DNA from 2 places in the Pseudarthrobacter sp. B4EP4b genome. Region 1 is predicted to be linked to the other one. Evidence: predicted binding sites of a transcription regulator. Region 1 holds the regulator's gene; the other holds the start of a gene.

Region 1 (14,237 bases):
GGGAGGAGGCGTGGGGTTCACGCGAAGCAGCCGGCCTCCCGGCGGTCGAAGAGACTGAGGCGGGTACCGTCGTCGCGCCTTCCCTCTCCCCCGAGCTGAAAGCAAAGCTGGAGAGCGTGGCCACAGCCACGCTGTCTTCCCAGCTGCGCAAGCGCGGCCTTAACAACGTCAGCATCGACGGGCTGCAGTCCACCCGGCCGGACCGCCGCGTCGTCGGCCTGGCCCGGACCCTGCGGTACGTCCCCAACCGCGAGGACCTCTTCAAGACCCACGGCGGCGGATTCAACGCCCAAAAGCAGGCCATCGACTCCGTCAACGAGGGCGAAATCCTCGTCATGGAAGCCCGCGGCGAAAAGGGCACCGGCACCGTGGGCGACATCCTGGCCCTGCGCGCCCAGGTCCGCGGCGCCGCGGCCATCATCACCGACGGCGGCGTCCGCGACTACACCGCCGTGGCCGGTTTGGACATGCCCACATATTTCGCCAACCCGCACCCGGCCGTGCTGGGCCGCCGCCACATCCCGTGGGACACGGACATCACCATCGCCTGCGGCGGCGCCACCGTCCAGCCCGGCGACATCATCGTGGCCGACTCCGACGGCATCCTGGTGATCCCACCGGCCATCGCCGAAGAACTGGTGGACGACTGCATCGCCCAGGAGCAGGAAGAAACCTTCATCTTCGAAATGGTCAAGCAGGGCAACAGCGTGGACGGCCTCTACCCGATGAACGCCGAATGGCAGGCCAAGTACCAGGAATGGAAAGCGGGCAACGCTGATGACTGAAGCAGTGGCTGAGCTTGCCGCCGCCCCCGGCAGCAAGTCCGAGCAGGCCTACCAGGCCGTGAAGGCACGGATCATCGAGGGGACCTACACTCCTGGATACCGCCTGGTCCTGGGCAGCATCGCCAAGGACCTGGGATTCAGCGTGGTCCCGGTCCGGGAAGCCATCCGCCGCTTGGAGGCCGAGGGCCTGGTCACGTTCGAACGGAACGTCGGCGCCACGGTGGCCGGGATTGATCCCACGGAATACCTCTACACCATGCAGACCCTCAGCATTGTGGAGGGCGCCGCCACGGCGTTGTCCGCACCGCTGATCGATTCCGTGGCGATTGCCCGGGCCCGCGCCGTGAATGAGGAGATGCGCGAATGCCTGGAGCACTTTGACCCGGTCCGCTTCACCCGGCTTAACCAGGACTTCCACAGCGTTTTGTTCGAACACTGCCCCAACCCGCACATCCTGGACCTCGTGCACCGCGGCTGGAACCGGCTGGCAGCACTGCGGTCCTCCACCTTCCGCTTCGTCCCCGGTCGCGCCCACGACTCCGTGGATGAGCACGAGGCACTGCTCCAGTTGATCGAAACCGGAGCAGACGCCGACTCGATCGAAAAGGCAGCCCGCCTGCACCGTTCCGCCACCCTGGACGCCTACCTCGCCCAGGCATCCCCATCCGAACGCAACGCGGGGTCAGTAAACGCCCAATATTAGGCCTTTAATGGGCCAAAAGTGACCCCGCGTTGCTCTCAACCACAGTAAGGACTTCAACGATGACGACCTCTGCAGAAACCGCCAAGCACTACGTGCCGCAGGACCTTCCCACGCACATCCAGCACTTCATCAACGGCCAGTTCGTCGACTCCGTGGGCGGCAAGACCTTCGACGTACTGGATCCTGTATCCAACCGGAACTACGCCACCGCCGCGGCGGGCCAGAAAGAGGACATCGACCTCGCCGTGGCCGCCGCGCGCGAAGCCTTCACCAAGGGTCCGTGGCCGAAGATGAAGCCCCGCGAACGCGCCCGGATCCTGAACAAAATCGCCGACGCGGTCGAGGCGCAGGAAGCCCGGCTCGCCGAACTCGAAACCTTCGACACCGGCCTGCCGATCACCCAGGCCAAGGGCCAGGCCCTGCGCGCGGCCGAGAATTTCCGGTTCTTCGCGGACCTGATCGTGGCCCAGTTCGACGACGCCATGAAGGTCCCCGGCTCGCAGATCAACTACGTGAACCGCAAGCCGATCGGCGTCGCAGGCCTGATCACGCCGTGGAACACCCCGTTCATGCTCGAGTCCTGGAAGCTCGCTCCTGCACTGGCGACCGGCAACACCGTGGTCCTCAAGCCCGCCGAATTCACCCCGCTCTCGGCCTCGCTGTGGGCCACCATCTTCAAGGAAGCCGGCCTCCCGGACGGTGTCTTCAACCTGGTCAACGGCCTGGGCGAGGAAGCGGGCGACGCCCTGGTCAAGCACCCGGACGTCCCGCTGATCTCCTTCACCGGCGAAACCACGACGGGCCAGACGATCTTCCGCAACGCCGCGGCCAACCTCAAGGGCCTGTCCATGGAGCTGGGCGGCAAGTCCCCCTGCGTGGTGTTCGCCGACACCGACCTCGACGCCGCGATCGATTCGGCCCTGTTCGGGGTCTTCTCCCTCAACGGCGAACGCTGCACCGCCGGCTCCCGCATCCTCGTCGAACGGGCCATCTACGACGAGTTCTGCGAAAAGTACGCCGCCCGGGCCAGGAACATCGTGGTCGGCGACCCGCACGATCCCAAGACCCAGGTGGGCGCCCTGGTCCACCCGGAGCACTACGAAAAAGTGGCCTCCTACGTGGAGATCGGCAAGTCCGAAGGCCGGCTCCTGGCCGGTGGCGGCCGCCCCGAACACCTCCCCGAAGGCAACTACATCGCACCCACCGTGTTCGCCGACGTCGCCCCCGACGCCCGGATCTTCCAGGAGGAAATCTTCGGCCCCGTCGTGGCGATCACCCCGTTCGAGAACGACGACGAAGCCCTCGCCCTGGCCAACAACACCAAGTACGGCCTCGCCGCCTACATCTGGACCCAGAACCTCACCCGCGCGCACAACTTCTCCCAGAACGTCGAAGCCGGCATGGTGTGGCTGAACAGCCACAACGTCCGCGACCTCCGCACCCCGTTCGGCGGCGTCAAAGCCTCAGGCCTGGGCCACGAGGGCGGCTACCGCTCCATCGACTTCTACACCGACCAGCAGGCCGTCCACATCACCCTCGGCTCCGTCCACACTCCCAAGTTCGGCAGCATCGAAGCCTCCGCCGCCAACGAAGGCTAGGCTCGGGCACCCACCCCGGCCTGCCGCCGTCGTACTAATCCGAACCCTTTCAAAGAAGAGAGACCATCATGACCAACTTCGTCCCCACCCCCACTGTCCCGGCACCGGACATCGTCCGCTGCGCCTACATGGAGATCGTGGTCACCGACCTCGCCAAATCCCGTGAGTTTTACGTGGACGTCCTGGGCCTGCACGTCACCGAAGAAGACGAGAACGCCATCTACCTGCGCTCCCTGGAGGAGTTCATCCACCACAACCTGGTGCTCCGCAAGGGACCCATCGCCGCCGTCGCCGCCTTCGCCTACCGGGTGAAGTCCCCCGCCGAAGTGGACGCCGCCGAGGCCTACTACCGCGAGCTGGGCTGCCGGGTGGAGCGCCGCAAAGAAGGCTTCACCAAGGGCGTGGGCGACTCCGTCCGCGTCGAGGACCCGCTGGGCTTCCCGTATGAGTTCTTCTACGACGTGGAGCATGTGGAGCGCCTCACCCAGCGCTACGACCTCTACTCCGCCGGGGAACTGGTCCGCCTGGACCACTTCAACCAGGTCACCCCCGACGTCCCCCGAGGCCGCGCCTACCTCGAAGATCTCGGCTTCCGCGTCTCCGAAGACATCAAGGATGCCGACGGCGTCACCTACGCCGCGTGGATGCACCGCAAACAGACCGTCCACGACACCGCCCTCACCGGCGGCAACGGACCGCGGATGCACCACGTCGCGTTCGCCACCCACGAGAAACACAACATCATCCAGATCTGCGACAAGATGGGCGCCCTGCGCATCAGCGACCGGATCGAACGCGGCCCCGGCCGGCACGGCGTATCCAACGCCTTCTACCTCTACATCCTGGACCCGGACGGCCACCGCATCGAGATCTACACCCAGGACTACTACACCGGCGACCCCGACAACCCCACCATCACCTGGGACGTCCACGACAACCAGCGCCGCGACTGGTGGGGCAACCCCGTAGTCCCCTCCTGGTACACCGAAGCCTCCCTGGTCCTGGACCTCGACGGCAACCCCCAGCCAGTCATCGAACGCGAGGAAAAGTCTGAGATGGCCGTCACCGTCGGCGCCGACGGCTTCTCCTACACCCGGCCCACCGAAGCAGCCGGGGCCGAGGGCTTCAAGCTGGGAGCACAGCTGTAGCTATGCTGGATGCCAAGACAATTGAGGCCATCGCGGACGAGCTGCTGGAAGCCGGGCGCACCCGCACCCCCGTTCCCCGGCTGACTGCCCGCTACCCGCACATGACGGTAGAGGACTCCTACGCGGTCCAACAGTTGTGGCGGCGCCGGAACGAGGAAGCCGGCAGGACCCTGGTGGGGCGCAAGATCGGCCTCACCTCCAAAGCCATGCAGGACGCCACCGGCATCACCGAACCGGACTACGGCGCCATCTTCGATGACATGGTTTTGGAGACCGGCTGCTCGGTGGAGTGGGACCAGTACACCCACCCCCGGGTTGAGGTGGAACTGGCGTTCGTGCTCAAGGACGGGCTCAAGGGCCCCGGCGTCACCATCTTCGATGTCCTGAAAGCCACCGACTACGTGGTCCCGGCCCTCGAAATCCTCGACTCGCGGATTGAGATGGAGGGCCGGACCATCGTGGACACAATCTCCGACAACGCAGCCATGGGCGCCATGGTGATCGGCGGCCGCCCGGTCAAGCCCGACGCCGTGGACCTCCGCTGGGTCTCCGCCATCCTGTACAAAAACCAGACCGTGGAGGAAACCGGCGTGGCCGCCGGCGTCCTGGACCACCCGGCCAACGGGGTCCACTGGCTGGCCAACAAGATCGCCGCTCACGGCGACTCGCTGAAGGCCGGCGATATCATCCTCGCCGGCTCGTTCACCCGCCCGCTGTGGGTCTACAAGGGCGATACGGTCCACGCAGATTACGGACCCTTGGGGAGTGTCACATGCCGATTCCAGTAGGAAACACCTTCCGGTCCGCTTTGGCTGAGGCCAGGCGCCCGCTGGCCGGGATGTGGGTCTGCTCCGGCAGCCCGCTGATCGCCGAACTCTGCGCCGGATCCGGGCTGGACTGGCTCCTGGTGGACGCCGAACACAGCCCCAACGGGCTCGAATCCATCCTCGCCCAGCTCCAGGCCATCCATGGCTACCCCGTCCAGGTGATGGTCCGCCCGCCGGTCAACGACACCGTGCTCATCAAGCAGTACCTGGACCTGGGCGTCCAGAACCTGCTCATCCCCATGGTCAACTCCGTAACCGAGGCGGAAGCCGCCGTGGCCGCCACCCGCTACCCGCCGCACGGCGTTCGCGGTGTTGGCTCCGCGCTTGCCCGGGCTGCCCGCTGGAACCGGGTCCCTGATTACCTCGCCCGCGCCAGTGAGACCATCAGCGTCACCGTCCAGATTGAGTCGACGGCGGCAGTGGAGGCGGTGGCGGACATCTTGAAGGTGGACGGCGTGGACGCCATCTTCATCGGGCCCTCCGACCTCGCCGCCTCCATGGGCCTGCTGGGACAGCAGGAACACCCCGAGGTGCGCGCCGCCGTCGAACACTGCCTCGCCGCCGCCACAGCCGCCGGGAAACCCGCCGGCGTCAACGCCTTCAACCCCGACACCGCCCACCACTACCTCGAGAACGGCGCCACCTTCATCCTCGTCGGCGCCGACGTCGCCCTCCTCGCCCGGGGCTCCGAAGCACTCGCCAAGCCGTTCATCCAGCCCGCTGACGGCGACTCGCCCGCCAGCTACTGACGCCACCGCTTCCGAGCAGCGTTGGCGGGAAGGCGTCCGACGGCGTCACGCAGGGCATGCTTTCGGCCCACCTCGGACGGCGGGATCACGGAAATCGGGGGTCCTGCCGTGGCGCGTCCCGCGAAAACATGCCTGGAGTGACACGGCGTTCGCTCCCGGACAAGGGCTCTGCGCACAAACACAAGAGCCCACGGCAGGCGGTCACCCAGACTGGGAGCAACCCGCCGGCCATCCGGCAAGCGCCTGACTACTCGAAGTGGAGCACCCCATGGAAACTTACGATGCCCTTCTGGCGTCCATATCTCCCGCATCCGGCACCGGCCGGACCATCCTGGACCCGGCCACCGGTGAAGCCGTCGGCGAGGCACCCATCCACTCCGTCGAAGACCTGGAACAGGCAATTACCGCAGCCCAGGCAGCCCAGCCCGCCTGGGCTGCCTTGGGACACGACGCCCGGTCCGCCGCGCTCCTGAAGGCAGCCGACGCCGTCGAACGCTCCGCCGAAGAGCTCGCCCGCCTGCTCTCCCGCGAGCAGGGCAAACCCCTCAACGGCCCCAACGCCCGCTTCGAAGTGGGCGCCTGCGCCGCCTGGCTGCGCGTCGCCGCCACCACCCCTATGGAACCGGAGACGGTGGTGGACGACGGCGAAACCCACGCCGAGCTGCACTACAAGCCCATCGGCGTCGTGGGCGCCATCGGCCCGTGGAACTGGCCCATGATGATCACCGTCTGGCAGATCGCACCTGCCCTGCGCATGGGCAACGCCGTGGTGGTCAAGCCCTCCGAGTACACACCACTCAGTGTCCTGGCACTCGCGAAGGTCATCAACGAAGAACTGCCCGAAGGACTCCTCACGGTCGTCAGCGGAGGACGCGACGTTGGCGCCCGGCTGGCCGAACACCGAGCCATCGGCAAGATCATGTTCACGGGATCCACAGCCACCGGCAAGGCCATCATCAAATCCTCCGCGGACACCGTGAAGCGCCTCACCCTGGAACTGGGCGGAAACGACGCCGGCATCGTCCTCCCCGACGCCGACCCCACAGCCATCGCGCAGGACCTCTTTTGGGGCGCGTTCATCAACACCGGCCAGACCTGCGCCGCCCTCAAGCGGCTTTACGTCCACACCGATATCTACGGCGCCGTCTGTGAAGAACTCGCGAAGGTCGCCGCAGCCATGCCCATGGGCAACGGCCTGGACGAAAACAACGTCCTGGGACCGCTGCAGAACAAGGCACAATACGACGTCGTCGCGAACCTCGTGGAGGCGGCCCGCGAGGCCGGGGCCAGGATCCTTCTCGGCGGAAACCCTGACACCAGCCAGCCCGGCTACTTCTACCCCGCCACCCTCGTGGCGGACATCGACAACAACAATCCGCTCGTGACTGAGGAACAGTTCGGCCCCGCCCTGCCCATCATCCGCTACGACACAGTGGACGAAGCCGTGGAGAAGGCGAACGCGCTCGACGTCGGACTGGGTGCCTCCGTCTGGTCCGCCAACCGCGACACTGCCCGCGAAGTCGCAGCACGCCTCCAGGCCGGCACCGTCTGGATTAACAAGCACGGCGCAGTGGACCCGCGGATCCCGTTCGGCGGCGCCAAGCAGTCAGGCTACGGCCTCGAATTCGGCGTCGAAGGCCTCAAAGCCCTCGGCGTCCCCCAGGTCATCAACGGCTGAACCCCTACTGCCGCCGCCCCATGGGCTAATCCAGCCGGCTTACCCCATGGCAGGGGCGGCGGCGGTCCGGCCCGAAAGCTGGCGGCGGGCCCAGCGGGCGAGCTTCTTGCCCTTGCCCTTCCACCAGTTGTCCTCATCCTTGTCGTGATGCAGGCGGAAAATGATGGCCATCAGCACGAACATCCCCATCACCACATCAATCCAGGATGCCAGCACCAGGGCAATCAGGACGGTCACACCGTTGGCAATGATGGACGGAATGGCAAGCGTCCGGAAAACCGTGCTCGCCACGTATCGCCGGTGGGACCGCGGCACGGACAGGGCACGCACCATATCGAAGCAGACGCACACCACCACCACCGTCTGGCCGAGTGCCAGCAGGATCTGGCCCGGGATCGAGCCGCTGAATGCTGCCACGGCTTCCATGCCCGGGCTCACGGCCGGGCCTTGCTTTGATAACCAAACATAAAAACCCCCAGAAACGTGGAACCACTGCTGCTGATCCAGCGGCAGTGGTTCCATTCAAGTTTCCGGGGGTAAAAGCGTCACGAGTAGTGGGTACTCGAATTTCAGCCGGCACGTATAAAGCGGTACCTACTGGCCAATCGCCCGCGGCCGCCAGAGCACCATGGCCTGCGACCGCGGCCGGGGACGCTGCCCGCGGGCCAGGCTGACCACGTCTCCCGCAGCGCCTGCCGCGAAGATCCGGGAATCGAACGGCTGCGGGCGGCGGCTGAGTTCCTCCGAAAGTTCGGAGACCCGGCGCTGCAGGGCCGCTACCTGGTTTTCGAGTTCCAGGATGCGCTTGATGCCTTCGAGCGAGACACCTTCCTGGGACAGCCGCTGCACCTCGCGCAGCATGTTCACGTCCCGCTGTGAGTAGCGGCGGGACTTGCCGGGCGCGCGGCTGGGCGAAACGATGCCCAGCCGGTCGTACTGGCGGAGCGTCTGGGGGTGCATGTCCGCCAGTTCAGCCGCTACCGAGATGACAAAGATCGGCTGGTCTGAGTTGATGTTCGCGGCGTTGATGTCCACGGCTCACCCCGTTGCTATAGCCGGGCCTTGGCGGCCAGGCCCTCTCGGACGTCGGCATCGGCGGTGGCCTCAGCAAACGCCTTGACCGCAGCTTCGGCGTCCTTGTTCAAGTTCTTGGGAACCGCGACGTCGATGGTCACCAGCAGGTCGCCGGTCCCCTTGGACGTCTTCACGCCTTTGCCCTTCACCCGCAGGGTACGGCCCGACGGCGTCCCCGCCGGTACGCGCACCCGCACCTTTTCGCCCTCGATGGTGGGCACTTCGATGTCGGCGCCCAGGGCAGCCTCCGGGAAGGTGACCGGAACGTGGATGCGGAGGTTGTCGCCGTCGCGCGTGTAGAACGCGTGCGGCTGGACCGAGACGGTCACCACCAGGTCGCCGTTGCCGGCAGGACCGGGCTGGCCCTTGCCGCGTACCCGGACCTTCTGGCCGTCCTTGATGCCGGCAGGGACGCGGACGTCGATGACGTCGCCGCTGGGCTCGCGGAGGCCGATGGTGGTGCCCCGGATGGATCCGGCAAACGAGATGCTGGTGGACGCGGTCCGGTCCGCACCCTTCTGCGGGGCGCGCTGGAAGCCTGGAGTGCCACCGAAGCCACCGCCGAACAGGTCGGCGAACTCGGGTGGAATGCCGCCGGCGGACGGGTTGAAGCCGCCCGCGTGCCTTCCGGTGTTGCCAGTGAAGAGGCCGCCGAACAGGTCCTCGAACCCGCCATTGCCTCCGCCGGCACCTCCGGGGGCGAAGCGGGCTCCGCCGCCCATCGCCCGGATGGCGTCATACTGCTGCCGCTCGTCCGGATCGGAAAGTACGGAGTAAGCCTCGGAGATGTCCTTGAACTTCTTCTCGGAAGCAGTGTTCCCCGAGTTGGTATCAGGGTGGTGCTGCCGCGCAAGCTTCCGGTAGGCCTTCTTAATGTCGGCGTCGGAAGCGTCCTTGGCAACACCAAGGATCTTATAAAAGTCCTTGTCCACCCAATCCTGGCTAGCCAATGGCGTTTCCTTTCTCGTTCAAACCTTTAGTCCTCGGCGCCGTTACGCTCCGCTGGATAGGGGGCCGTGCCCGCTCCGCGGTGCCCGCCACGCCGCGGCCCCCTATCCAGCTGCGCGCTGCGGTCATCTCACCTTAGGCGAGATAACCGCTGAGCGACGGACGGATAAGGGGCCCGGGAGTGGCATCGGGCCTGCCGGAGCCGGGTGGCTAAGGATCGCAGATCCTCAGCCACCCGGCGCAGGGGCGGGGCCCCTTATCCGTTTGGCGCGGTCCCAGCGGAGGCGTAGCGCCGGAAGTACCCCGACTAAGCCGGAACAGCCACGATGACCTGGGCGGCGCGGAGGACTCGGTCGCCTGACTTGTAGCCGGACCGGAGCACCTGGCTGACGGTGTCGACTTCAAGGTCCTCGCCGGGCTGCTGGATGAGGGCCTCGTGGATGTTGGGATCAAACTCCACGCCGGTCTCATCGATGCGTACCAGGCCGTAGGTCTTCAGCGCGTTCTCCAGCTTGGTGGCGATCGCGGCGAAGGGTCCGTCCGTGAGGTCACCGTGCTGGCGGGCGGCGTCGATATCGTCCAGGACCGGCAGCAGCGAGTTCAGGACACCGATGACGGCCATCTCCCCTGCCACGGCCCGGTCGCGTTCAACGCGCTTGCGGTAGTTGACGTACTCGGCCTGCAGGCGGAGGAGGTCGTTCTTTAGCTCGGCTGCCTCGGCGCTGGTTGAGCCTGCGGGAACACCCTGGGCCACGGATTCCTCAGCCGGCACCTCGACGCCGTTGAGGATTTCCTCAGCCTGGGCCAGCGCATCGCCGTCGGAGTCCTCGGAACCGGTACCGGGGGCAGTGTTTCCGCCTTCAGCGTGACCGCCCTCGGGGTGCCGGGCCTGGCCGGTCACCGGGTCAACCTTGCGGTTGTCCCGGATGACCGGTTCCTGGTGGCCGTTGCCCTGCTGCTCCTGGAGGTGCTCTTCACGGGGTGACGTGTTGTGCTCTTCCTCGTTACCGTGATGCGGCATGGTTACTTCTTCGCTTCGTCTTCGTCGATGATTTCGGCGTCGACGATATCCTCGTCGGCCTTGTCACCTGCAGCACCACCGGCAGCGCCTTCAGCACCTGCAGAAGCACCGGCACCGTCCGGCGAACCGGCCTGGGCGTAGATGGCCTCGCCCAGCTTGGTCTGCGATGCCTGCAGCTTCTCGAAGGCGGACTTCACCGCGGCGTCGTCGGTGCCTTCCAGTGCCTTCTTGAGGTCGTCGACGTCGGACTGGACCTCGGTCTTGACCTCTTCAGGCAGCTTGTCGGCGTTGTCGGCGATCAGCTTGTCTACGGAGTAGGCGAGCTGCTCGGCGGAGTTGCGGGTGTCGGTAGCCTCGCGGCGGGCCTTGTCCTCGGCAGCGTGCTCCTCGGCGTCACGGACCATGCGGTCGATGTCTTCCTTGGAGAGCGCGGTGCCGCCGGTGATGGTCATGGACTGTTCCTTGCCGGTGCCCTTGTCCTTCGCGGAGACGTGGACGATGCCGTTGGCGTCGATGTCGAACGTGACCTCAACCTGGGGAACGCCGCGAGGAGCCGGGGCGATGCCGGTCAGTTCGAACGTGCCGAGCGGCTTGTTGTCGCGGGTGAATTCGCGTTCGCCCTGGAAGACCTGGATGGCCACGGACGGCTGGTTGTCGTCAGCGGTGGTGAAGGTCTCGGACCGCTTGGTGGGGATCGCGGTGTTGCGCTCGATCAGGTGCGTCATCACGCCACCCTTGGTTTCGATGCCGAGGGACAGCGGTGTGACGTCGATCAGCAGGACGTCCTTGCGCTCACCCTTCAGCACGCCGGCCTGCAGGGCTGCGCCAACGGCCACAACCTCATCCGGGTTCACGCCCTTGTTCGGCTCCTTGCCGCCGGCCAGTTCCTTGACCAGTTCGGAGACGGCGGGCATACGGGTGGAGCCGCCCACGAGCACGATGTGGTTGATGTCGGAGAGCTTGATGCCGGCTTCCTTGATCACATCGTGGAACGGCTTCTTGGTGCGCTCCAGCAGGTCCTTGGTGAGGTCCTGGAACTTGGCGCGGGTCAGCTGCTCGTCCAGGTGGACCGGGCCGTCGGGGGTGACGGACAGGTACTGGAGCGAGACGTTGGTGCTGGTGGAGGAAGAGAGTTCCTTCTTGGCCTGCTCAGCTGCTTCGCGGAGGCGCTGCAGGGCAATCTTGTCCTTGGACAGGTCGATGCCCTTGACCTTGAGCTGGTTCAGCAGGTAGTCAACAACCCGCTGGTCCCAGTCGTCGCCGCCGAGGCGGTTGTCACCGGCGGTGGCGCGCACCTGGATGGTGGAGAAGTTGTCTTCGTCCTTGCCGACTTCCAGCAGGGAGACGTCGAAGGTACCGCCACCGAGGTCGAAGACCAGGATGAGTTCGTCTTCCTTGCCCTTGTCCAGGCCGTAGGCGAGAGCCGCCGCGGTGGGCTCGTTGACGATGCGCAGGACGTTCAGGCCTGCGATTTCGCCGGCTTCCTTGGTGGCCTGGCGCTCGGCGTCGTTGAAGTACGCGGGAACGGTGATCACAGCGTCGGTGACCTTTTCACCCAGGTAGGACTCGGCGTCGTTCTTCAGCTTCATGAGGATACGCGCGGAAATTTCCTGCGGGGTGTACTTCTTGCCATCGATGTCCACCTTCCAGTCAGTGCCCATGTGGCGCTTGACCGAAGCGATGGTTCGCTCGATGTTGTTGACGGCCTGGCGCTTGGCGATCTCGCCGACCAGGACCTCGCCCGACTTGGAGAATGCAACGACGGACGGCGTGGTGCGGCCACCCTCGGCGTTGGCAATAACGGTGGGCTCGCCACCTTCGAGAACGGAGACGACGGAGTTGGTGGTTCCGAGGTCAATACCTACTGCACGTGACATGTGTTGCTTCCTTCTTTCCTTGGAAACTTGCTGGCGCCCCGATGATTGAGCGTTCTGCACTCAACTTTACTCAGGGCGCCAGCGATGTCAATCCAAGTTGAGTGAAGTACGCTCAACTTTGATTTAGGCAGGAAATCGGAAGGGTATCTTTTCCTTGAAATTCCGGGGTTAACGGACGACGGCGGTCCTCCGTTCGCTCTTGGAGAACCGCGCCGCCGGGGTGCTTTAGTGCTGGGTTGCCTGCCGCTGTTACCGTTCGCTGTCAGTGTCGCCATGCAGGGGGCCGCGTTCCTCGGCAGTGGTGTTGACCTGCCCGTCGGTGAGCCGCTCGCGGACAGCATCCGCTTCATGGGCAGCACCGGCAGTACCGGCATCGCCATAGTCCCCATCCGGGTATTCGGCATCCTGAAGGTTCCCGGCAGGCTCGCCCACAGTGCCGGCGTCCCCGTAGTCGCCGTCCACATACTGCCCGCCCTCGCCTTCCAGGCCGGGGGCCGTGCTTCCCCTGCGGGCCTCCTCGCCGGGGACTTCCGGGTTCTCAGTCATGGTGCATCTCTCCTCTGAGTTGCGCGTCCATGCGGGCGCACTTGCAGTCTAATCAGCGCGAACTTCCGCCAACAGGGGCTGGTTTCCCTCGCTTGCAGGCAGGGGCACCCCTCCGCCAGACGTGTCACGCACGGCATGCTTTTAGCCCGGCAGCGCCGACGCGAGCCCGGAAAACCGGGACCGCGGCGATGATGGGAGCCCAAAAGCATGCTGTGCGTGACGCCGGGAGCGGGACTAACGGCGTCCGGCGCCTTCAAGATCGGTTTCGGGACTGCCGCTGGAGTCGCGCTGCGCTGCGGCGTCCAGCTCCGGCCGCCCCAGCTTGCCCGGCCACCAGATCCGCGGACCGATGTCGTAAGCAAGGGCGGGGACCAGCAGCGAGCGCACCAAAACCGTGTCCAGCAGCACTCCGAAGGCCACGATGAACGCGAGCTGCACCAGGAACATGATGGGAATGACCCCCAGCGCCGCGAACGTGGCAGCCAGGACCACCCCGGCGGAGGTGATCACGCCCCCGGTCACACCAAGTCCGCGGAGGATGCCGGGCCGTGTGCCGTGCTTCAGGGATTCCTCGCGGACCCGGCTCATCAGGAAGATGTTGTAGTCCACGCCCAGCGCCACCAGGAACACGAAGCCGAACAGTGGAACGGTGGCATCTGCGCCCGGGAAGCCAAGGATGTTGTTGAAGACGAAAGCGGAAACACCCATGGCCGCGGCGTAGGACAGCACCACCGAGAGCACCAGCAGGACCGGCGCCACAACCGAGCGCAGCAGCAGCATGAGGATCAGGAGGATCACAGTCAGGACCACCGGGATGATGATCACCAGGTCGCGCTGGGCGGTGGTATTGGTGTCCAGGGCAGTGGCGGTCACGCCACCCACGAGCGCGCCGGGATCCACGGACTTCACATTTTCGCGAAGAGCCTTAACCGTCTCCTCAGCCTCCAGTGAATCCGCTGCGTTGTTCAGCGTGGCGTTGATCAGCACCTTTCCGTCGCGGACGTCCGGGGCGTTGGGAGCTCCCGGGGCTCCGGTGATGGGCACAGAACCCTGGGCCAGCAGATAAGCCTCACCGACGCCGTCGGCCGCCTTTACCGCGTCCAGCACTTCCTGCGCCTTTCCCTGGTCCGCAATCACGACGGCGGGGCTGCCGCTGCCGGCGTCGAAATGGCGCGCCAGCGCGTCCTGGCCGTCCACGGCGTTGGACGCCGTAAGGATAACGTCCGTCTGCGGGACACCGTTGGCCTTCAGTTGGAGCAGGCCGCCTGCGGCAACCACCAGCA
Region 2 (14,237 bases), on a different contig from region 1:
GCATACTCCACGTACCGCGGCAGCTGACCTTCCGTTGCCCTATCACTTATGGTCCCCATTCCGGGGTTTTGGCAGCCGTAAGTGATAGGGCAACACGGAAATGTAGGCTTGATGCATGCCTTCTGAACAACCCGCCGCCGAGCGCCGCGAGGTCACCGTCCGCCGCGCACCCAAATATGTGCCGTTCCTGATCCTGGGCGCACTGGTGGGCATGGTGGTGGCGGCCGCGGTGGCATACGGTCTCCCCGCCACCCCGGAGTTTGACCCCGCCTCGGTGTTCGGGTTCTTCCTGGTGCTGTTCGCCGGGGCAGGCGCGATCCTGGGTGCGGCACTGGCCCTCATCCTGGACCGGCGCAGCGTCAAACGGCAGCAGCGGGCAGTGGTGGAAGCGGTTCCCGACTCCGAACCGGATTCGGACAACCTGTAGCAGCCCGGTCACAAACGGACGGCCGGAAAAGTCCTACCGCATATCGTGAGATAATCGACCAGTGGCACGCGGCGATGGAAAACTTTCTCATGATCTTCTCCCTGGCGAAAAAGGCCCGCAGGACGCCTGTGGCGTTTTCGGGGTCTGGGCACCAGGTGAAGAAGTAGCAAAACTTACCTATTACGGGCTGTATGCACTGCAGCACCGCGGTCAGGAGTCGGCTGGTATAGCTACCAGCGACGGCAAGCGGATCAACGTCTACAAGGACATGGGGCTCGTCTCCCAGGTTTTCGACGAGACCACCCTGAACACCCTGACCGGGCATCTCGCTGTGGGCCACTGCCGCTACTCCACCACCGGAGCCAGCCACTGGGCCAATGCCCAGCCCACTCTCGGCGCCACCAGCACCGGCACCGTTGCCCTGGCGCACAACGGCAACCTCACCAACACCGCCGAACTCAACGCCATGATCCAGGAACGCAACGGCGGCCAGCTCACCGGTGAAATGAAGCAGGGCAACACCTCGGACACCGCCCTGGTCACGGCCCTGCTCGAAGGCGAAGAGGGGAAAACCCTCGAAGAGACGGCCATCGAGCTCCTGCCCAAGATCAAGGGCGGCTTCTGCTTCGTATTTATGGACGAAGGCACCCTCTACGCCGCCCGCGACACCTTCGGCATCCGCCCGCTGGTCCTGGGCCGGCTGGAACGCGGCTGGGTCGTGGCCTCCGAGCAGTCCGCACTTGCCACCGTGGGCGCCAGCTTCATCCGCGAGATCGAGCCCGGCGAATTCATCGCCATTGACGAGCAGGGCGTGCGGTCCCAGCGTTTCGCGGAGCCGACGCCGGCCGGTTGCGTTTTCGAGTACGTCTACCTTGCCCGCCCGGACGCCGCCATCGCCGGCCGCTCCGTGTACGAATCCCGCGTGGAGATGGGCCGCCAGCTGGCCCGCGAAAACACCCAGGTAGCGGACATCGTGATCCCCGTTCCGGAATCCGGTACACCCGCCGCGGTGGGCTACGCCGAAGAATCCGGCATCCCGTTTGCCCACGGCTTCGTCAAGAACTCTTACGTGGGCCGCACCTTCATCCAGCCCTCGCAGACGCTCCGCCAGCTGGGCATCCGGCTCAAGCTCAACGCCCTGGAATCGGTAATCCGCGGCAAGCGCGTGGTGGTGGTGGATGATTCGATCGTCCGCGGCAACACCCAGCGCGCCATCGTCCGGATGCTCCGCGAAGCTGGTGCCGCTGCGGTGCACGTCAAGATTTCCTCCCCGCCGGTGCAGTGGCCCTGCTTCTACGGCATCGACTTCGCCTCCCGGGCAGAGCTGATCGCCAACGGCGCCACCATCGAAGAAATCTCCCAGGCCATCGGCGCCGATTCGCTGGCCTACATCTCCGAGGACGGCATGATCGGCGCTACCCGGCAGCCGCGGGAGCGCCTCTGCACAGCATGCTTCACCGGCAAGTACCCCATCGAGCTTCCGGGCTCGGACAAGCTGGGCAAGAACCTCCTGGAGCGCACGGACCTCGGCGGCCTGAAGCCTTCGCCGTCCGCCCTTCCGGGCCAGACCGCGGCCCTTGCCGTGGACTCTGACGAGGATCCGGCCGAGAAGTCCGGCGCCACCGGCTGCGATCCGGGGCCCGACTCCGAATTCGAGAATTTGCTGACCGAAGCCGACCTTGTGCCAGACGTGCACGCCGCCACCACCGGCGCTGACAAGAAAGAGTCCGTATGACTTCCGCTGCCCCCGCCCCCGGCAACACTTCCGGCATCACCTACGCCTCCGCAGGCGTTGACGTTGAAGCCGGCGACCGCGCCGTCGAGCTGATGAAGGATGCCGTCAAGGCAACCCACAACTCCTCGGTGATCGGCGGGGTGGGCGGCTTCGCCGGCCTCTACGACGTCTCCCGGCTCCTGACCTACAAGAAGCCGCTGCTGGCCACCTCCACCGACGGCGTGGGCACCAAGGTTGCCATCGCCCAGGCCATGGACATCCACGACACCATCGGGTTCGACCTGGTGGGCATGGTGGTGGACGACATCGTGGTGGTGGGCGCCGAGCCCTTGTACATGACTGACTACATTGCCTGCGGGAAGGTGGTGCCCGAGCGCATCGCCGATATCGTCCGCGGCATCGCCGCCGCCTGCTCCGTTGCCGGCACTGCGCTGGTGGGCGGTGAAACCGCCGAGCACCCCGGCTTGCTGGGTGAGCACGAGTACGACGTCGCGGGCGCAGCCACCGGCGTGGTCGAGGCCGATCAGCTCCTGGGGCCTGACCGCGTGCGTGCCGGAGATGTTGTGATTGGCATGGCCTCCTCCGGCCTGCACTCCAACGGCTACTCCCTGGTCCGCCGCGTGATCAACCACGCCGGCTGGGCCCTGGACCGCCAGGTGTCCGAACTCGGACGCACCCTGGGCGAGGAACTCCTCGAGCCCACCCGCGTCTACGCTGCAGACTGCCTGGACCTGGCCCGCGCCTTCCCCGTCACCGGGACCTCCGCTGTGCACGGCTTCAGCCACGTCACGGGCGGCGGACTGGCCGCCAACCTGGCCCGCGTCCTCCCCCAGGGCCTGGTGGCCACTGTGGACCGCGCCACCTGGGAACTGCCGGCCATCTTCAAGCTGGTGTCCGAGCTGGGCAACGTGCCGCTGGCAGACCTCGAGCGCACACTGAACCTGGGCGTGGGCATGGTGGCCATCGTCTCCGCCGACGCCGCCGACGCCGCGGTATCCCGCCTCAACGACCGCGGCCTGCCGTCCTGGATCATGGGCACCGTTACCGAAGACTCGGATGCCATCCTCAAGTCCGGCCCGGACTACGTCCAGGGCGCCAAGGGCGTGGACGGCGGCGCCGTCCGCCTGGTCAACGCCTACGCCTAGACATTTCACGGATGCCGGCGGTTGCTTCAAGCAGCCGCCGGCATTTTTGTGCCATTGGCTAAATGAGAAATGTGAGATAAGACACTCCTATCCCTTGACTGCTAAGCATACTTACCTTTAGGCTCGAAGACATGGAAGAGCAGTACCGGAGCCGGTATGGGGGTTCTTCTCCAAGGCCAGTGACAGTGGTCTTTGGTTGGGCGCATATGCCTAGGCAAGCCGAGTTAGGGCTGCTCTCTACCGCCACCGGCGGAAGCTAGAAACCAAAAAAGGTCCGTGTTCCTGCACGGCTATGTTGACGTGCCCTCAGCACGGTTCAGCAAGTCGGAATGATTTGGGGAAGCGCGGACAAATCAAGGAGGCACCAAATGTCTGTTTTGCGCAAAGTAGCTGCAGGAGCAGCCGGATCACTCATGCTTATGGGCGCCGTCGCTGTCCCCTCTGACGCCGCGAGGAACACCACCTTTCAAGACGGCCTGGTCAACGTCAATATTGGCGACGTTACAATTCTTGAGGATGTCAACGTTGCAGCGGTGGTAGGCATCGCAGCCGACGTATGCGGAGTCAACGTTGGCCCTGTGGCGGCGGCAATCCTTGGAGAGGCAACGGCGGTGGACGCCTCCGGTCGAGACGTGGTTATCTGTGAAGCCGCTGGTACCGGCGCGCCCGTGACCATCGAACAAAACTAGCTATCTAACTACAAGCATTAGTGCCCTGGATCCTCTGGGTCCACGGCACCCTTATGAGCAGCCGCGGCACGCAACAGAAAGTCCCGGTGGGCGCACTTGATACAGGTGCGCCCAACGGGACTTTTCTAATAACCATTCAAGTCCAGCACCTAAAGTGCTGTAACCGGGAAGACGTGCTGACTGCTGAAGCCACCGGTCCCTGGACCATGTCAGCGACAACTAGCCGATGCGGCGGGTGTCTACCTCGTCGTCGTCTTCTTCCAAATCATCCGCGTACTTATCCACATAAGCCGAATAGTCCGGCTCTGCCGGCTCGTTCGCATAATGGCTCGTGGCACGACTGCTGGGGCCCGTCAGCTCGCGCTGAAGTGCCGAGTAGTCAGTGTTCGGGGAGTAGTACTTGATATCCCGAGCCTGCTTTGTAGCTTTTGCCTTTTGACGGCCGCGCCCCATGGCGTGACCCCCTTTTGTACTTGGACCGGAGGTGGTCACCTTGGCGTAGGTGAGGCCCCGGAATGTTTGGTCAATTTGTCGTACACCTAGATTACATGCTTTCGAGGGCCCTCGCTTGCCAGGTGCGGCTCCAGGTGATGGATTGCATTACTATTCCCCGGCCCGGCCCGCAGGTTTCCAGCTTTTTTCTTCGATAGAGTCGGTTGCAGAACTGCTGAAACTGGCTGGCAAACCCGGCTGCCCGCGCGGAAAATATGCAGGAGGATGCACCCCTTGAACCACCCGGACGTCCCGCCCAAACCCAGCTCGCCGCCTACTGCCGGCCTCCCCCGCGTTCCTGCCGCAGAGTATGGGGTCCCGGCCGCGGAGCCGCCGGTACGGCACCCCAGGCAGGTTAACCACCCCGAGGGGCCGGACGAAGCCAGGAGGCAGGGGCGCCGGCGCACGCTCTGGAAGGCATTCTTCGCCGTCGTCCTGCTTGCGGTTATCGGATCGCTGGTGTGGCTCGCCCTGTGGCTGAACTCCAAAGGGGATTCGGACGAGTCAAGCGGCGCTGTCCGCGGAGTGCTGGAAACCGCGGTCACTCCCCCGGCCACCCCGCTTCCCCTGCCGCGCGAAGTGGAGCCGCCCGCCTATGCGCTGGGCGATTGCTTCACTGATTTCCACCCGGAAGCCCTGAAATCCACGGTGGTGCCGTGTGACACCAACCATTCCGCCCAACTGGTGGTGGTGTTCCGCTACCCCGAGGAAGGCGATTACCCCGGCGCAGAGGCGCTCAAGGCAAAAGCCCTGGAAGCTTGCCAGGCGGCAAAACTGGGCCCCGCCGCAGACCAGTTCACACTGAACTACGAGCGGAGCTTCCCCAGCTCCACCAGCTGGGACTCAGGGGACCGCAGGGTGGACTGCTACGTGACGTCCCCGGGCGGAAACAACGTGAACGCCAGCGTGCTGCCCTAGCACTGAGAGCACCAGGGCAGCACGCTGCGGCCGCAGTACCTAGTCCTTCCGGCGGACTACCAGCCCGGTTCCCGGGACGGGACCGCCGCCGGGGCCGGACAGCGCCTCGAGCCCCTCGATGGTGAGCTCGTCCACGTCAGTTGCGGTGTCCACCAGGACAGTGTCCCCGTCGGCGATGTCGCCGGACAGGATGGCCTTAGCCAGCCGGTCGCCGATCTCCCGCTGGACCAGCCGGCGCAGCGGACGGGCGCCGTAGGCGGAGTCGAAGCCGGACATTGCCAGCCAGGCGCGGGCGCCCTCGGTGACGTCCAGGGTGAGCCGGCGCTCGTGCAGCCGGCGGCCGAGCTCAGCCACCTGCAGTTCGACGATCCGGGCCAGTTCTTCCACGGACAGGGGATCGAACAGCACCACTTCATCCAGCCGGTTCAGGAACTCCGGCTTGAACGAGGCGTTGACGGTGGCCATGACCGCGTTCCGCTTGGCCTCCGCATCCAGTGACGGGTCCACCAGGAACTGGCTGCCCAGGTTGGACGTCAGCACCAGGATGGCGTTGCGGAAGTCCACGGTGCGGCCCTGGCCGTCGGTGAGGCGGCCGTCGTCGAGCACCTGCAGGAGGATGTCGAAGACCTCGGGGTGGGCCTTCTCCACCTCGTCCAGCAGGATGACCGAGTAGGGCCGCCGGCGGACGGCTTCGGTGAGCTGGCCGCCCTCCTCGTAGCCCACATATCCCGGAGGCGCACCCACCAGCCGGGCCACCGAGTGCTTCTCGCCGTACTCGGACATGTCGATCCGCACCATGGCGCGTTCGTCGTCGAACAGGAAGTCCGCCAGGGCCTTTGCCAGCTCGGTTTTACCCACGCCGGTGGGGCCCAGGAACAGGAACGAGCCGGTGGGCCGGTTGGGGTCGCTAATGCCCGCGCGGGCGCGCCGGACGGCGTCCGACACAGAGGTGACGGCCTTCTTCTGGCCGATCAGCCGCTTCCCCAGTTCCTCCTCCATGTGGAGCAGCTTCTGGCTTTCACCCTGCAGCATGCGGCCTGCGGGGATGCCGGTCCAGGCGGAGATGACCTCGGCGATATCGTCCGCGGTCACCTGTTCGGCCACCATCTGTGAGGATTTATCCGCGACGGCGGCCTCAGCCTCAGCGGCTGCGTTCAGTTCACGCTCCAACGCAGGGATCTCGCCGTAGAGAATCCGCGACGCCGTCTCCAGGTCGCCTTCGCGCTGGGCCTTGTCCGCGGTGGAGCGGAGCTCATCCAGCTTTGCCTTCAGGTCGCCCACCCGGTTGAGGCCGGCCTTTTCGGCCTCCCAGCGGGCATTCAGGGCTGCGAGCTCCTCTTCCTTGTCCGCCTTATCCGCACGGAGCGCCGCGAGGCGTTCCACGGAGGCGGCGTCCGTCTCGCCTTCCAGGGCCAGCTCCTCCATGGTGAGCCGGTCCACGGCGCGGCGGAGCTGGTCGATCTCCTCGGGGGCCGAGTCGATCTCCATCCGCAGCCGGGACGCGGCCTCATCCACCAGGTCGATGGCCTTGTCCGGCAGCTGGCGGCCGGAAATGTAGCGGTTGGACAGGGTTGCGGCGGCAACCAGGGCGGAGTCGGCGATGGCCACCTTGTGGTGCGCCTCGTAGCGCTCCTTCAGGCCACGCAGGATGCCGATGGTGTCCTCGACGCTGGGCTCCCCCACGTACACCTGCTGGAAACGGCGCTCCAGGGCCGGGTCCTTCTCGATGTTCTCGCGGTACTCGTCCAGGGTGGTGGCGCCGATGAGCCGCAGCTCGCCGCGGGCCAGCATGGGCTTAAGCATGTTGCCGGCATCCATGGAGGAATCGCCGGTTGCGCCGGCACCCACCACAGTGTGGATCTCGTCGATGAACGTGACGATCTGGCCTTCGGAGTTCTTGATCTCCTCAAGGACAGCCTTGAGCCGCTCCTCGAACTCGCCGCGGTATTTGGCGCCGGCCACCATGGACGCCAGGTCCAGGGCGATCAGGGTCTTGCCACGCAGGCTTTCCGGAACGTCACCGGCCACAATGCGCTGGGCGAGGCCCTCAACAACAGCGGTCTTGCCCACGCCGGGCTCGCCGATGATCACCGGGTTGTTCTTGGTGCGACGGCTCAGCACCTGGACGATCCGGCGGATTTCCGTGTCCCGGCCGATGACTGGGTCCAGCTTTCCGGCACGCGCCATGGCGGTGAGGTCGGTGCCGAACTTCTCAAGCGACTGGAAGGTGTTCTCGGGGTCCTGGCTGGTGACCTTCCGGTCCCCGCGGACACCCGGCAGGGCGGCGAGCAGAGCCTCATGGGAGGCACCGGCGTCGCGCAGCAAACGCCCTGCCGCATCATTTCCGGCTGAGAGGCCCAGGAGAAGGACCTCGGTGGAGACGAAGGTATCGCCCAGCCGGTCCGCTTCCTCCTTGGCATTCTGGATGGCCTGCAGGGCCGGCCGGGACAGCTGTGCCTGCTGGCTGGAACCGCCGGAGGTGGCAGGCAGTGCCTTGATGGCGCTGCTCGCCTGCACGCTGACGGCGTCCGGGTCTGCCCCGGTGGCACGCAGAAGCGCCACCGCCACGCCTTCGCGCTGGTCCATGAGCGCCTTAAGGAGGTGGGCGGGCTCCACCTGGGGGTTGCCGATGGTGGAGGCGTTCATGGCGGCAGCCGAAAGAGCCTCCTGGCTCTTGGTAGTGAATTTGACGTCCAAAGAGAGCTCCTTTCGGGGGGTAATCCGATCTTAGGGTTGAGTCTACTACGCTCAACTTTGGTTGGGGTGCTTTTTATTTCCTGTTTGCCGACAGCGAACCACTGCCATCAGGGTGCGGGAAATTTCGTTTCCATCGCATCCGATTCCTCCTAGGATCGGCTTGTGACCGGGGCGAATGGTGCTGCCGGCGCACTGCAGACGGGACACGCAATGAAAAAGTTTGTTGCTCTCTATATCGCACCCCAATCAGCCCAGGCACAGATGGCCGAAAGTACGCCGGAAGCGGCCCAGGAGGGGATGAAAGCCTGGATGAGTTGGGCCGAGCGGGCCGGCGACGGCATCGTGGACCTGGGAACACCACTTGGGACCGGCAAGGAAATCAACGCAACCGGCTCGTCAGAAACCAATACGGGGGTGGGCGGCTACACCATCCTCCAGGCGGAGGATCTCGCCGGGGCCGAGGCGCTGTTGGACGGGCATCCGCACCTCATGATGCCCGGCGCCAGCATTCAGGTATACGAAACGCTCGACCTCCCGGGAATGTAGGCCGCCGCAGACAGCACTTAGCCGGACCCACGAAGCAACCGGCGGGTGATTCCCCCCAGAAGCCGCCCGCCGGTTGCTTTGTCCGCCCTTTGCCGAGTTTACCCGGCATTTGTGATGCCTGTCACCGATGTGACTAATTTTGTAATGCTCCGGGCGGCGACGGCATTAGGCCGGGTACACCACCACCGATGTTGCTTTCACCACGAAGTGCACTTGCAGGCCGGGGACCAGTCCCAAGTCGGCGGAAGCAGCGGGAGTGATGTCCGCCGCGAGGCTTCCGGCCCTGACCCGGATGAAGTCGCCGTGCGGTTCGAGGTCGGTAATGGCAACCTCAAACGAATTGCGCGGGCTGCCGTGCGCGTCATCGAGGAACACGGAAACGGCCGACGGCGGGAATACAGCAACCGCTGCCCTCTCGCCTTCCGGCGCGGCAGGGTACCCGTTCCCGCCCCGGCCTTCCGGGCGCCGGTCATCGGCGTACCCGTCCTCCAAGAGCCCGGCAACCGTCCAGCCCTCGGCGGTCCTGATCCCGTCTCCGGCCAAGGTTCCGGCCAGCAGGTTCAGGCCTGCCAGCCCTGCCGCGAATGGACTACGCGGCCGTTGGAGGACCTCGCGGGTGGGTCCTTCTTCCGAAATCCCGCCGTTCTCGAGGATGACAACCCGGTCCGCCAGCATCAGTGCGTCCAGGACGTCGTGGGTAATGATGATGGCCTGCCGTCCGGCCAGGACCCGCTTAAGCAGGCGGCGCAGCAGGGGTGCCGAGTGGATGTCCAGCGCCGCCATGGGCTCGTCGAGGAGAAGAAGCCCGGGGTCCGCGGCGAGCGCCCGGGCAACGGCAACACGTTGTGCCTGCCCGCCGGACAGCTCCGCCGGGCGCCTGGCCTGGAGATCCAGCGCTTCCACCTCGGCGAGCCAGTGCAGCGCCTCCGCCTTGGCCTGCTTCCTGGACACACCGGCGCTGCGAGGCCCGAAAGCCACGTTCTCCAGTGCGTTCAGATGAGGGAACAGCAGCGGTTCCTGGGCGAGCAGCGCGGTGCCGCGGTGGTGGGGCGGCGTCCACGTGCCCCGGCCGGCCGAGAGCTCGAACAGTGTGCGGCCGTTAAGCTCAGCCCGGCCGTTGTCTGGCTTCAGCAGGCCCGCGATGACGGACAGCAGCGTCGATTTGCCGGCCCCGTTCGGGCCCATGACGGCTACCGTTTCCGTGGGTCCCAGCCCCAGTGCCACGTCGAACCCCCTGCCGGCCACGGCTGCCTCAAGCGCGAATGTCACAGGACGTCCCTGCCCGCTGCGGCAGCCGGCGTCGTCCGTTGCTTCCAAAAGGCCACCCCCGCGCCTGCAGGCCGCCGGTAAGCAAGTGCCACGACGGCGACTGCCACGGCCACCAAGACGAGGGAAAGGGCGACGGCGGCGTCCGGGTCTGTTTCACGCTGCAGGTAGATTTCCAGCGGCAGGGTCCGGGTCACCCCCTGCAGGCTGCCTGCGAACGTGAGCGTGGCACCAAATTCCCCCAGGCTGCGGGCAAAGGACAGTACGGCGCCGGAGGCCAGCCCGGGCAGCACCAGGGGCAGCGTGACGCTCCGGAAGACGCGGCCGGGAGAGGCGCCCAGGGTTGCCGCCACGGCTTCGTACCGTTCACCGCCGGTCCGCAGCGCACCCTCCAGGCTGACCACGAGGAACGGCAAGGCAACAAACGTCTGGGCCAGGACCACAGCGGTGGTGGTGAAGGCGATCTGCAGGCCCAGGACTTCCAGGGTCCGGCCGAGGAGGCCTTGACGGCCGAACATGTAGAGGAGTGCAATGCCGCCCACCACCGGCGGCAGCACCAGCGGGAGCAGCACCAGCGAGCGCAGGAGCCCCTGCAGCCGGAACCTCCCGCGGGCCAGGACCAGGGCCAGCGGCACCCCCAGGACGATGCACAGAATCGTGCTTGCCGCGGACGTCCGCAGACTCAGGCCCAGAGCGGAAACGGCCGATTCCGAGGTGACCAGGGGAAGGAAGTTTGCCCAATTCACCCTGGCCACCATGGCGAACAGCGGCAGGATCACCACCGTTGCGGCCAGCACCGCCACCACGTAGGTCCAGCGGGGAACGCCGCGGTAGGCGTGGCTCACGTTGTGCCGCTCACTGCCGGCCGCCGCCGAAACCGGCATCTGCCAGCACTTGCTGGCCCTCCGGGCCGGTCACGAGGTCCAGGAAGGCCTGCGCGGCCGCGCCGTTCCGGCTGCCGGACAGTGCGGCGATCGGGTAGCTGTTGACTGCACCAGCGGCTTCGGGAAAGGCAACGCTTTCCACTTTTCCTGCTGCAGCCTTGACGTCGGTGACATAGACCAACCCGGCGTCCGCTTCCCCGGAGACCACCTTGCCGAGTACATCCGTCACGGAATTTTCCTCGCTGACCGGGCTCAAAAGCGTTCCTGTCTGCTGTTCGATGACGGTCGCGGCTGCCCCGCACGGGACCTGCGGGGCACACTGGACCAGCCGTGTTCCCGGTTTCGCGAGGTCGGCGAAGGAACGGATGCCTGCGGGGTTGCCAGGCGGCACGGCGATGGCCAGGGTGTTCGTGGCGAAGATACGGGGATTGCCGTCCACCAGCCCGGCCTGCTGCAGCTTGTCCATGCTCTTCGTGTCCGCCGAGGCGAAGACGTCTGCCGGCGCACCCTGGTTGATCTGGGTGGCCAGGTCTGCGGAACCGGCGAAGCTGAGCGTGACGCTGCTGCCGGGGTGGGCGGCTTCGTAGGTCTTTGCCAGTTCGGTAAAACTGTTTTTGAGGGAAGCTGCGGCAAAAACTGTCAGGGCTTCCCCACCGCTGCTCCCGGCGGATGAACCCGCAGCGGACGCATCCCCGGAAGGCGAACCAGCGCCCGTGGAGCAACCGGCGAGCGCCATCAAGACAATGGCCGCCAGCAGCCCGGTCAGTCCTTTCATAGTGCTCTCCCCTGCGGCGTTTCGATGATCACCGTGGTGGCCTTGACCACAGCGGTGGCCACTGAGCCGAGTTCCAGTCCTAGGTCCCGGACTGCCTCGCTGCTCATCAGGGACACCACCCGGAAGGGCCCGCACTGGAGCTCCACCTGGGCCATGACCTTGTCCGCGGTTATGCCGGTCACCAGGCCCACGAACCGGTTCCGTGCCGAGCTGCCGGTCCGGTGCGGATCCTCGGGCAGCTGGGCGAGCTTCTGCGCATGCCGGGCGAGCTCCAGGCCGTCCACGGCAAGCCGGCCGCCCGGGTCCTTCACCGGCGTCAGTGACCCGTTGTCCATCCAGCGGCGCACTGTATCGTCGCTGACGCCCAGGAACCGGGCGGCTTCGGAAACGCGGATGATTGTCATTTCATCAGTGTAGGGCGCATTTGCGGTGCTTCTCCTAGTTTCACTCCGTATTTCCGGGCCCGCCTTCCACCTCGCGCCGCTTGCTGGAGGGACAGCACTAGACTTCCTCCATGGCCGTCTACATTGATCCGCCGCTCTGGCCTGCCCACGGAACGCACTTTTCGCACCTGGTGTCGGACTCGTCGCTGGAGGAGCTGCACGATTTCGCCGCCGCAGCGGGTATCCCGGAGCGGGCCTTCGACGGCGACCACTATGACGTGGCGGAACGCCGTTACGATGACCTGGTGGCAGCCGGAGCGGTTACCGTCGAGGCCCGGGTCCTGGTCCGCAAGCTGATCGCCAGCGGCCTTCGCATCCCGGCCCGCCAGCGGAACAAGTCGCTCAAAGTGCCGCTGTTCAACCGGTGGGATGCCATCATGCCGGGCCACGACGCGCTCTTCCTGGATCTCCTGGACCGCTGGAGCGAACCCCACCGCAAGTACCACGGCTGCACCCACCTGCTTTCTGTGCTGGAAGCCCTCGATCTGCTGACGGATCCCGCCGACCCGCCGCGCACCGTGCTGCTCGCAGCCTGGTTCCATGATGCCGTTTACCGTGGTGTGGCCGGCCAGGATGAAGAGGAGTCTGCCTGCCTCGCGGAGGAGCGGCTGGACGCTGCGGGCCTGCCGGAGGGTGAGGCCGCCGAGGTGGCACGGCTGGTGCGGCTGACGTCGGACCACCGCCCCGAGCCAGGGGACCACGACGGCGCCCTCCTCTGCGACGCGGATCTTTCCGTCCTCGGCGGGGAACCGGACGAGTATGCCCGCTACGTGGCGGACGTCCGCCAGGATTACGCGCACATCGGCGACGCCGACTTCGCGGCCGGACGCGCCGCCGTCGTCCGCCAGCTGCTGGAACTTGACCCCCTCTTCCACACACAGCGGGCGAAAGAGCTGTGGCTGGACACCGCGCACCGGAACCTGATGGGGGAGCTCGCGTGAACGCGCCCACCTCCAACCCCCGCCACACAGTCACCGCGAGTGCCGCCCACCGGCAGCTGGCCTATACAGTCCGGCTCGAATGGGGGCTCGACGGCGCCAGGACAGTCACGTCCGGGGCGGACCTTGCCGTGGTGGTGGACGTCCTGTCCTTCAGCACGTGCGTCAGTGTGGCCCTGGACCGGGGCGCCGACATCTTCCCCTTTCCCTGGAAGGACACCCGGGCGGAGGACTTCGCCGCCCACCACCATGCGCAGCTGGCAGGGCCCCGCAACGGCGGCGGGCTCAGCCTGTCCCCCGCCAGCATCCGGTCCGCGGAATCCCTGGAGCGTGTGGTGCTGCCATCGCCGAACGGGTCCGCCCTCTGCCACGAACTGGCCGGTGAAGTCCCGCTGGTGGCCGCCGTGTGCCTGCGCAATGCAGGGGCAACGGCAGACTGGGTGGCCGCCCATCTGCCGCCCGACGCGGTGATCGCCGTGGTGGCTGCCGGGGAACGATGGCCGGACGGCACCCTCCGTCCCGCCGTGGAGGACCAGATCGGGGCGGGAGCATTTATCGCCGGCCTCGCCGCTGCGGGCAAGGGCGGTTACGAGGCTGACGTTGGCCGGCACGGCTACTCGCCGGAAGCCCTCGCGGCAGCGGCGGTGTTCGAGGCCGCAGAGCCGCGGCTGCGGGAGATGCTGCAGGGATGCGCCAGCGGACTTGAATTGTCCGGCGCGGGCTACGCGGCCGACGTCGATATCGCCGCCGAGCTGGACGGAAGTGATGCGGTGGCCATTTTGGCGGGCGGGTTTTTCAGCCCGCGCTGAGGGTTCGCCGGGTTAGCCTGCCCGCCAAGGCTCTACTTCGGGCTGGGGCGGGACCCTTTACGGCTCCTGTCCCCGGATGCAACACTGCTCCGATGACCCTGCGTATCCAAGCCATCAGCATTGATTCCACCGACCCGAAGGTGCCCGCGGATTTCTGGGAAAAAGCTCTCGGGTGGCGCCGCACCTATGAGGCGGACGACGAGATTGTGCTGGAACCACCGGCAGGCAGCCCTGAAGACGGCGTGTCCCCTGACCTGCTCTTCCTCAAAGTGCCCGAGCGGAAGGAACTCAAGAACAGGGTCCACCTGGACCTGCGGCCCAAAGACCGTGACGCGGAGGTGGCGCGGCTGGAAGCCCTTGGCGCCAGGCGCGTTTCCGTTGGCCAGGGCCCGGACGTCACCTGGGTGGTGATGGCGGACCCGGACGGGAACGAGTTCTGCATACTGCGCGCACTGCGTCCCGACGAAGCGGCG

Evidence for each region. Region 1 encodes HspR, which represses chaperone genes until heat shock. Its sites were predicted from a motif close to AAGTTGAGTCNNNNNGACTCAACTT; they were not measured.
Region 2: a site for HspR is predicted at 8,137-8,161, ahead of clpB (ATP-dependent chaperone ClpB). Genes of this name have one in related genera too.

Annotation. Positions count from the first base shown of each region.
Region 1 is NZ_VHIJ01000058.1:19,297-33,533, reverse strand. It holds gene FNL14_RS19460 (fumarylacetoacetate hydrolase family protein) at 1-785, shown strand, start outside; gene FNL14_RS19455 (GntR family transcriptional regulator) at 778-1,488, shown strand; gene hpaE (5-carboxymethyl-2-hydroxymuconate semialdehyde dehydrogenase) at 1,548-3,086, shown strand; gene hpaD (3,4-dihydroxyphenylacetate 2,3-dioxygenase) at 3,155-4,234, shown strand; gene hpaH (2-oxo-hept-4-ene-1,7-dioate hydratase) at 4,237-5,022, shown strand; gene FNL14_RS19435 (HpcH/HpaI aldolase/citrate lyase family protein) at 5,007-5,810, shown strand; gene FNL14_RS19430 (aldehyde dehydrogenase family protein) at 6,079-7,488, shown strand; gene FNL14_RS19425 (hypothetical protein) at 7,528-7,914, opposite strand; gene FNL14_RS19420 (heat shock protein transcriptional repressor HspR) at 8,083-8,517, opposite strand; gene FNL14_RS19415 (DnaJ C-terminal domain-containing protein) at 8,538-9,512, opposite strand; gene FNL14_RS19410 (nucleotide exchange factor GrpE) at 9,818-10,531, opposite strand; gene dnaK (molecular chaperone DnaK) at 10,534-12,408, opposite strand; gene FNL14_RS19400 (hypothetical protein) at 12,658-12,954, opposite strand; gene FNL14_RS19395 (efflux RND transporter permease subunit) at 13,189-14,237, opposite strand, start outside.
Region 2 is NZ_VHIJ01000074.1:8,079-22,315, reverse strand. It holds gene uraH (hydroxyisourate hydrolase) at 1-27, shown strand, start outside; gene FNL14_RS22040 (hypothetical protein) at 116-427, shown strand; gene purF (amidophosphoribosyltransferase) at 489-2,162, shown strand; gene purM (phosphoribosylformylglycinamidine cyclo-ligase) at 2,159-3,307, shown strand; gene FNL14_RS22025 (hypothetical protein) at 3,676-3,996, shown strand; gene FNL14_RS22020 (DUF3073 domain-containing protein) at 4,216-4,449, opposite strand; gene FNL14_RS22015 (septum formation family protein) at 4,714-5,406, shown strand; gene clpB (ATP-dependent chaperone ClpB) at 5,446-8,103, opposite strand; gene FNL14_RS22005 (YciI family protein) at 8,266-8,649, shown strand; gene FNL14_RS22000 (sulfate/molybdate ABC transporter ATP-binding protein) at 8,815-9,918, opposite strand; gene FNL14_RS21995 (ABC transporter permease) at 9,915-10,799, opposite strand; gene modA (molybdate ABC transporter substrate-binding protein) at 10,771-11,574, opposite strand; gene FNL14_RS21985 (molybdopterin-binding protein) at 11,571-11,978, opposite strand; gene FNL14_RS21980 (DUF4031 domain-containing protein) at 12,089-12,958, shown strand; gene FNL14_RS21975 (2-phosphosulfolactate phosphatase) at 12,955-13,764, shown strand; gene FNL14_RS21970 (VOC family protein) at 13,857-14,237, shown strand, end outside.